DNA from 2 places in the Streptomyces capparidis genome. Region 2 is predicted to be linked to the other one. Evidence: riboswitches for the same ligand, from Rfam matches in the RefSeq annotation. Region 2 holds a riboswitch; the other holds the start of a gene.
The links. A riboswitch is a leader RNA that binds a small molecule or an ion and turns the genes downstream of it on or off. The one in region 2 is predicted to bind glycine.
Positions count from the first base shown of each region.

Region 1: linked by a shared signal. The riboswitch ahead of gcvP (aminomethyl-transferring glycine dehydrogenase) and the one ahead of gcvT (glycine cleavage system aminomethyltransferase GcvT) in region 2 are both predicted to bind glycine.

Region 1 covers NZ_BAAGTD010000057.1:10,662-15,065, reverse strand. The annotation lists gene gcvP (aminomethyl-transferring glycine dehydrogenase) at 1-2,654, opposite strand, end outside; glycine riboswitch at 2,855-2,965, opposite strand; gene ACYVO2_RS32045 (PRC-barrel domain-containing protein) at 3,101-3,466, shown strand; gene ACYVO2_RS32040 (DNA polymerase IV) at 3,480-4,404, opposite strand, start outside.
Region 2 covers NZ_BAAGTD010000038.1:47,896-52,299, forward strand. The annotation lists gene ACYVO2_RS26405 (enhanced serine sensitivity protein SseB) at 1-338, opposite strand, end outside; gene ACYVO2_RS26410 (AAA family ATPase) at 449-1,159, opposite strand; glycine riboswitch at 1,277-1,390, shown strand; glycine riboswitch at 1,391-1,509, shown strand; gene gcvT (glycine cleavage system aminomethyltransferase GcvT) at 1,679-2,743, shown strand; gene gcvH (glycine cleavage system protein GcvH) at 2,923-3,300, shown strand; gene glyA (serine hydroxymethyltransferase) at 3,434-4,404, shown strand, end outside.

The DNA.
Region 1 (4,404 bases), on a different contig from region 2:
TCGGCCAGGTCCTCGCTCTCGGTGGGCTCGATCATCAGGGTTCCGGCCACCGGGAACGACATCGTCGGCGCGTGGAACCCGTGGTCGATGAGCCGCTTGGCCACGTCGTCCACGGTCACGCCGGTCGCCTTGGTCAGCGGGCGCAGGTCCACGATGCACTCGTGCGCCACCAGGCCGCCGGGGCCGGTGTAGAGCACGGGGTAGTAGGGCGCGAGCCGCTTGGCGACGTAGTTCGCGCTGAGCACCGCCACCTGGGTGGCCCGCTTCAGCCCCTCAGCGCCCATCAGCCGCAGATACGCCCAGGAGATCGGCAGGATGCCCGCCGAGCCCCACGGCGCGGCGGAGATCGGCCCTACGCCCGTCTCCGGACCCGCGGCGGGCTGGAGCGGGTGGTTCGGCAGGTACGGCGCCAGATGGGCGCGCACCGCGACCGGGCCGACGCCGGGGCCGCCGCCGCCGTGCGGGATGCAGAAGGTCTTGTGCAGGTTCAGGTGCGACACGTCCGCCCCGAACTTCCCCGGACGGGCCAGCCCCACCAGGGCGTTGAGGTTGGCGCCGTCCACGTACACCTGCCCGCCGGCCTCGTGCACGGCCGCGCACACGTCGGCGATGTGCTCCTCGAACACGCCGTGCGTGGAGGGGTAGGTGACCATCAGCACGGCCAGGGTGTCCCGGTGCGCGTCGATCTTGGCGTGCAGGTCGGCCAGGTCCACGTCCCCGTCGTCGCTGGTCTTCACCACCACGACCTTCAGGCCCGCCATGGCGGCGCTGGCCGCGTTGGTGCCGTGGGCGGAGGACGGGATCAGGCAGACGGTGCGCTGCGCCTCACCGTTCGCCCGGTGGTAGGCGCGCACGGCGAGCAGCCCGGCGAACTCGCCCTGCGACCCGGCGTTGGGCTGGAGGCTGACCCGGTCGTAGCCGGTGACCTCCGCCAGCCGGTCCTCCAGCTCGCGGATCAGCGTCAGATAACCCTCGGCCTGCTCGGCGGGGGCGAACGGGTGCAGCGCGCCGAACTCCGGCCAGGTGATCGGCTCCATCTCGGCGGTGGCGTTCAGCTTCATCGTGCACGAGCCGAGCGGGATCATGCCGCGGTCGAGCGCGTAGTCGCGGTCGGCGAGGCGGCGCAGGTAGCGGAGCATCGCCGTCTCGGAGCGGTGGCGGTGGAACACCGGGTGGGTGAGCACCTCGCCCTGGCGCAGCAGGCCGTCCGGCAGGGCGTCGGCGGTCGCCTCGTCCAGCGCGTCCACGTCCGGCGCCCCGGCGTCGCCGGCCGTGCCGAAGGCGCGCCACACGGCGGCGAGCTGGGCGCGGCCGGTGGTCTCGTCGCAGGCGATGCCGACCAGGTCGGCGTCCACCTGCCGCAGGTTGACCCCGGCGGCCCGGGCCGCGGCCACGACGTCCGCGGCCCGGCCGGGCACCCGCGCGGTCACCGTGTCGAAGAACGCCTCGTGCACCACCTCCACGCCGCCCGCGCGCAGGCCGGCGGCGAGGACGGCGGCGTAGCGGTGGACGCGCCGGGCGATGGCGCGCAGCCCGTCGGGCCCGTGGTACACCGCGTACATCCCGGCCATGACGGCGAGCAGCACCTGGGCGGTGCAGATGTTGCTGGTGGCCTTCTCCCGGCGGATGTGCTGCTCGCGGGTCTGGAGCGCGAGCCGGTAGGCGCGGTCGCCGTCGGCGTCCACGGACACGCCGACCAGGCGCCCCGGCAGACTGCGGGCGAACGCCTCCTTCACCGCCATGTAGCCCGCGTGCGGCCCGCCGAAGCCCATGGGCACGCCGAAGCGCTGGCTGGAGCCGACCGCGATGTCCGCGCCGAGCTCGCCGGGGGACTTCAGCAGGGTCAGCGCCAGCAGGTCGGCGGCCACCGTGACGACGGCGCCGAGCTCGTGCGCCCGCTCGACGACGGGCGCCGGGTCCCGCACGGCGCCCGAGGCGCCCGGGTACTGGAGCAGCACGCCGAACAGGCCGCGCTCGGCGAGCCCGTCGGGCAGGCCGTCCGACAGGTCGGCGACGAGCACCTCGATGCCCTGCGGTTCGGCGCGGGTGCGCACCACGGCGATGGTCTGCGGCAGGCAGTCGGCGTCCACCAGGAACAGGCCCTGGCTGTCCGCGGAGGGCGCCTTGACCCGGCACACGCGGCGGGCCAGCGCCATGGCCTCGGCGGCCGCGGTGCCCTCGTCCAGCAGGGACGCCCCGGCGGTGGGCAGGCCGGTCAGGTCGGCCACCATCGTCTGGAAGTTCAGCAGCGCCTCGAGCCGGCCCTGCGATATCTCCGGCTGGTAGGGGGTGTAGGCGGTGTACCAGGCCGGGTTCTCCAGCACGTTGCGCAGGATGACCGGCGGGGTGAAGGTGCCGTGGTAGCCCAGGCCGATCATGGAGTGCAGGACCTGGTTGCGGTCGGCGAGCTCACGCAGCTCGGCCAGGACCTCGGCCTCGGTGCGGGCCTGCGGCAGGGCGAGCGACTCGGCGGACCGGATGGCGGCGGGCACCGCGGCGGCGGTCAGCTCGTCCAGCGAGCCGTAGCCGACGTGGGCCAGCATCTTGGCGCGGTCGGCGTCGTCGGGCCCGATGTGGCGCCGTTCGAAGGGCGTGCCGCGCTCGAGGTCGGCGAGGGACCGCCTGTCGGGTCCGCTGCTCGGGGTGGCAGTCATCTGCGGAGGCCTCCTGGTCGTGCGACCTGTGAGGGGCAACACAACGGCGTGTGCCCGGCGGCCTCCCCCTCTGTCAGCGCGACGCGGGCGTCACGACCTGAGAGCTTCACCGGGCTCCCCGCGGGGGACCCGGCTTGCACCGTCGGTGAGGGAGGGGTCCGGTGCACGCGCCCGTCGCCCGCCCTGCTTTCCAGAGTGACCTCGACCGCGCGGTACGGATGCCTGAGAGATTCCGGGGAGGATTTGCTCCTTCGGCGCCTTGCCCCAGGGACGGGTGCCCCAGGAGCGAAGGACTCTCCCGCGCGACGTCAACAGCCACTTCAACCCTATCAGCGCCGTACTCGAGGGATCCCTTCGGCCGCCTCGACTCGACACCGGACGTTTTGTGCCTTTTGGTGGGATTACCGCGGGGCCGTCCGCGCCCCGCGAACCGCTGGAGGACCACCGTGCAGACCGACATCGATCCGCGTGACCTGATCGGCCGCAAGGCGTTCGACCGCAACGGCGCCAAGATCGGCACCGTTGACGAGGTGTACCTGGACGACGCCACGGGCGAGCCCGAGTGGGCGGCCGTGCGCACCGGCCTGTTCGGCCGGGACGCCTTCGTCCCCCTGGAGCCCAGCGTCGTCGTCGGCGGAAACCTGCGCGTCCCCTACGACAAGGCGCTGATCCGGTGCGCCCCCGACTTCGGCGTGGGCCGCCACCTCTCGCCCGAGCAGGAGCTCCAGCTCTACCGCCACTACCACCTGGACGTCGACGCGGAGCCGTCCGAGTGCGCCCGCGAGGGCGAACTGGCCGGGGACGTCGAGTGACCGCCCCCGCACGTCACTGACCCTCCGCGTCCCCCTCCTCCTCCCCCGCTCCCTCCCCGCCTCCGCCCCGCAGCGGCAGCGGCTCGCCCGGCGCCAGTTGCGGGTCGTCCACCGGGAAGGTCCGCACCCGTCCCGGCGCCGACCACGGCGTCTCGAACCGGACGGTCACCCGGCCCACGCCGCTGCCCTGCACCCACCCCGGCCCGAGCTCCGCGTGCCGCACGTCCTGCCCCGGCAGCCACCGTCGCTCCGGCGCCCCGCGCACCGCCGCGAGGGGTCCGGCCGGGGCGGACGCCACCGCCGCCACCGCGCCGGACGGCCCGGCCCCGCCCTCCGCCTCCCCGGGGGCCCCGGGCCCGGCCGACGCCGCGGCCTCCCCCGCCACCTGCGCGAACAGGTCCTCCTGGGTGAAGTCCGCCAGACCGCTCACCCCCACGCCGAGCAGCCGCACCCCGCCGGTGGTGTCCACCGAGTCCACCAGGCGCCTGGCCACCTCGAGCACCACCGCCGGGTCGTCCGTCGGGGCGCGCAGCGTCTCGGACCTGGTGAGGGTGGAGAAGTCGAAGCGCCGCACCTTGACCACCACGGTCCGCCCCGACCGGCCGGAGTCCCGCAGCCTGCGCACGCACCGCTCGGCGAGGCGGTCGATCTCGTGCCGCACCCGGTCGCGGTCGGCCAGGTCCTCGTCGAAGGTGTCCTCCACGGACACCGACTTCGCCTCCCGCTCGGCGACCACCGGACGGTCGTCGTGCCCCACCGCCATCGAGTACAGGCCGGCCCCGTGCGCCCTGCCGAGCAGCCGCACCAGCTCCGCCTCGCCCGCCGCCGCCACATCGGCGACGGTGGCCATGCCGGCGCGGCGCAGGTGCTCGTCCGTGGCGGGGCCCACCCCGGGCAGCACCCGCACCGGCAGCGGGTCGAGCAGCGCCCGCTCGGTG
Region 2 (4,404 bases):
TTGACGGCCACCCCGACCTGGGGCGGCAGGCCGCGCGCGAACTCGTGGCAGGGCGCGACCGCGAAGGACATCCCGCCCGCGGCGCGGCGCAACTGCTCCTCGGAGCTGAAGACGGGGACGTAGGGCACGCCGCCGAGGTCCATGGTGGGCAGGTCCAGGTCCCGGCTGTCCGGGCCGCCGCCCGACGGCAGCGGGATCCACACCGGGGAGCGGGACAGCACCTCCAGCAGCCGGGCCGTGGCCTCGGGCCGGCCGAGCGAGGCGGCCAGCACCTGCTCCAGCTCGTTGCAGGGGAACCCGGCCGCCGGGTAGCCGCTCTCCTGTGCCGGGATGCTCATCGCGCCACTCACCGTCTCCGCCGCTCCGCCCCCGCCGGGGCGGTCATGTCAACTGGCACCTGCCCCCGAATCTTGCCAGGTCCCCGCCGCGCCCGGCACCGCCCCGCCGCTCAGTCCCCGAACACGATCTCCCGGAGCTCCCCCACCGCGGCCCGGTCCAGCAGCACCACCGAGACGCAGCCCCGCGGCAGCCGCGCCGCCGCCCCGTCCGCCACCGCCTGCTCCGCCGCCGCGACCAGCCGCCGGGCCGCCCTGCGGTGCCGGGCGAAGGCGTATCCGGACACCCGCCGCCCCCGTGTCCGCTGCCCGTCCGCGGCGACCTCGGGCGGGACGTCGAGCACCAGCAGGTGCATGCCGCGGCCCCGCCGCCGCGCCGCGCGGGCCAGCCAGCGGCGCACCCACACCAGCGAGCCGCAGTCGTGGACGACCAGGCTCCGCCCCGTACGCACCGCCCGCAGCAATCCGTAGTAATGTGCGATCCGCACCACCGGCCGGTACACCGCGTACGGCAGCCAGTGCGGCATCCGCCGCTCGAAGCGCTCCCGCACGTCCTGGGAGTCCACGCACCGCGCCGCGCCGGGGCCACGCCCCACGGCCCGCCTCATCAGCGTGCTCTTGCCGCTGCCGGGCAGCCCCGAGACGACCACCAGGTCACCCGCCGGGTAGCGCAGGCTGCGCACCGCCGGGCCGCCTCGGCCGCGGCGCAGATCGAGCGGCCGGCCCGGCCTCGTCACCCGCGCGGCCGCACCGCCGCGCCGCCCGGGTGGCGCCGCGCCCGAAGGCGGGCATGCCGCCGTCACGTCCCCGTTCCGCCACCGCACCGGCGAACCGCCTTTCCCCGGGTCGTTGCCCGGTCGTTCAAGAAAGGGTAATGGGGACCCCTGTCAGCCGCCTGTGAGCCGTGCGATGATGATCCGGACAATTCCAAAACGGCCGTTCGAGGCCGCGCGGGAGAGTCCCCGCCGGGCGCGCGTGAGCGCGGGCCCGCGACGGGGCGCCGAAGGAGCAACTCCTCCCCGGAATCTCTCAGGCACAGCTACCGCGCGGGCGAGGCAGATCTGAAAAGCGGACCGCGTCCCGGCAGGGGCGCCGGTCCCACCCACGGTGCAAGCCGGGGCGTTCCAAGGGCGCTCAGGCGAACCTCTCAGGTTCCGATGACAGATTGGGGAGGAGATCTTCGCGACCCCTCCCCCACCCGCCTCCTCCCGGAGCCTGGAGCCTCGATGACGAACCAGAGCCACAGCCAGGGCGAGCCCCGGCCGGCGGCCGACGCCGCCCCGGCCGCCGACGCCGTCCGCCGCACGCCCCTCGACGCGGTCCACCGCCGCCTGGGCGCCACCATGGCCCCCTTCGCGGGCTGGGACATGCCGCTGCGCTACGGCAGCGAGCGCGAGGAGCACCTGGCGGTGCGCGGCAGCGCCGGCCTGTTCGACCTCTCCCACATGGGCGAGATCACCGTGACCGGCCCCGCGGCGGGCGAGGCGCTGGACCACGCGCTGGTGGGCTTCGTCTCCGCGCTGGCGGTCGGGCGGGCCCGCTACACCATGATCTGCGCCCCGGACGGCGGCATCCTGGACGACCTGATCGTCTACCGCACGGGTGATCGGCGGTTCCTCGTGGTGGCGAACGCCGCCAACGCCGAGCGGGTGCTGGGCGAGCTGCGGGCCCGCGCCGAGGGCTTCGACGCCGAGGTCCGCGACGACCGGGACGCCTACGCGCTGGTCGCCCTCCAGGGCCCGCGCGCCGCCGCGATCCTGGCCCGCCTCACCGACGCCGACCTGGCGGGCCTGAAGTACTACGCCGGCCTGCCGGGCACCGTCGCCGGTACCGAGGCGCTGATCGCCCGCACCGGGTACACCGGCGAGGACGGCTTCGAGCTGTTCGTCGCCCCGGAGGCGGCCGAGGCGCTGTGGGAGGCGCTCACCGCCGCGGGCGCCGAGGACGGCCTGGTGCCCGCGGGCCTGTCCTGCCGGGACACGCTGCGCCTTGAGGCGGGCATGCCGCTGTACGGGCACGAGCTGAGCGAGGAGACCACCCCGTTCGACGCCGGGCTCGGCCGGGTGGTGCGCTTCGACAAGACCACCAACGGCGGCGCGTTCGTCGGCCGGGAGGCCCTGGCGAAGGCCGCGGAGGCGGCCCGCCGGACGCCGCCGCGGACCCTGGTCGGCCTGGTCGCGGAGGGCCGCCGGATCCCCCGGGCGGGCTTCGCCGCGCTGGCCGAGGACGGCTCCGTGATCGGCCGGGTCACCTCCGGCGCCCCGTCCCCGACCCTGGGCCGCCCCATCGCGATGGCCTACGTGGACGCGGGCCACGCCGCCCCCGGCACCCGGGTGGCCGTGGACATCCGCGGCGGGCGCGAGCCGCACGAGGTCGTCGCCCTCCCCTTCTACAAGCGCGCCCGCTGACCCCTGCCGCGAGCCCGCCGCCGCGGCCCGCCGGGGCGCACCCGCACCGGCCGGGCCCAGGCGCGCCCGGCGGCGCGGCGCCACGAGCGTCCGGTCCCGCCAGCCCCACCTGCCCCTTCACCACCACCGGGGCACCCCACCGTCCTTCTCCACCCACGCCCATCCGGGAGAATCCCACCATGAGCACCCCCGAGAACCTGCGTTACAGCAAGGAACACGAGTGGCTGTCCGAGGCCGTGGACGGCGTCGCCACCGTGGGCATCACCGAGCACGCCGCGAACGCGCTCGGCGACGTGGTCTACGTCGAGCTCCCGCAGCCCGGCACCACCGTCGCCGCGGGCGACACCTGCGGCGAGCTGGAGTCCACCAAGTCCGTCAGCGACCTGTACTCCCCGGTGGGCGGCGAGGTCACCGAGGTCAACCAGGACGTCGTGGACGACCCGTCGCTGGTCAACTCCTCCCCCTACGGGGACGGCTGGCTCTTCCGCATCCGGGTGTCCGGCGAGGCGGACGACCTGATGGACGCCGCCGGGTACCAGGAGTTCACCGCCGGCTGAGCCCGCGCCCGGCGGCAGCGCCCGCCGACCGACCACGCCCCGTCCCCACGGGCCCACCCGTCCCCGGAAGCGCCGCGGCCACGCGCGACGGCCGCGGGCGCCGCCGGGACCCACGCGGAGATTCGAGAAACCCATGACGGTACTGAACCGCCCCCTCCACGACTTCGACCCCGATGTCGCCGCCGCGGTGGACGCCGAGCTGCACCGCCAGCAGTCCACCCTCGAGATGATCGCCTCGGAGAACTTCGCCCCGCTCTCCGTCCTCCAGGCACAGGGCTCGGTGCTCACCAACAAGTACGCCGAGGGCTACCCGGGCCGCCGCTACTACGGCGGCTGCGAGCACGTCGACGTCGTCGAGCGGCTCGCCATCGACCGGGTCAAGGAGCTGTTCGGCGCGGACGCCGCCAACGTCCAGCCGCACTCCGGCGCCCAGGCCAACGCCGCCGCCATGTTCGCGCTGCTCGACCCGGGCGACACCATCCTCGGCCTGGACCTGGCGCACGGCGGGCACCTGACCCACGGCATGCGGATCAACTTCTCCGGCAAGCTCTACAACGTCGTGGCCTACCACGTGGACGAGCAGTCCCACCTGGTGGACATGGAGGAAGTCGAGCGGCTGGCCAAGGAGCACCGGCCGAAGCTGATCGTCGCGGGCTGGTCGGCCTACCCGCGGCAGTTGGACTTCGCCGCGTTCCGCCGGATAGCGGACGAGGTCGGCGCCTACCTGATGGTGGACATGGCCCACTTCGCCGGCCTGGTGGCGGCGGGCCTGCACCCCTCCCCCGTCCCCCACGCCGACGTGGTGACCACCACCACGCACAAGACGCTCGGCGGTCCGCGCGGCGGCGTCATCCTGTCCCGGGCCGAGCACGCCAAGAAGATCAACTCGGCGGTGTTCCCCGGCCAGCAGGGCGGCCCGCTGGAGCACGTGATCGCGGCCAAGGCGGTGGCGTTCAAGGTGGCGGCCACCGACGAGTTCAAGGACCGCCAGCGCCGCACCCTGGAGGGCGCGAGGATCCTCGCCGAGCGCCTCACCCAGGGCGACGCCGCCGCGGCGGGCGTGTCGGTCCTCACCGGCGGCACGGACGTGCACCTGGTCCTGGT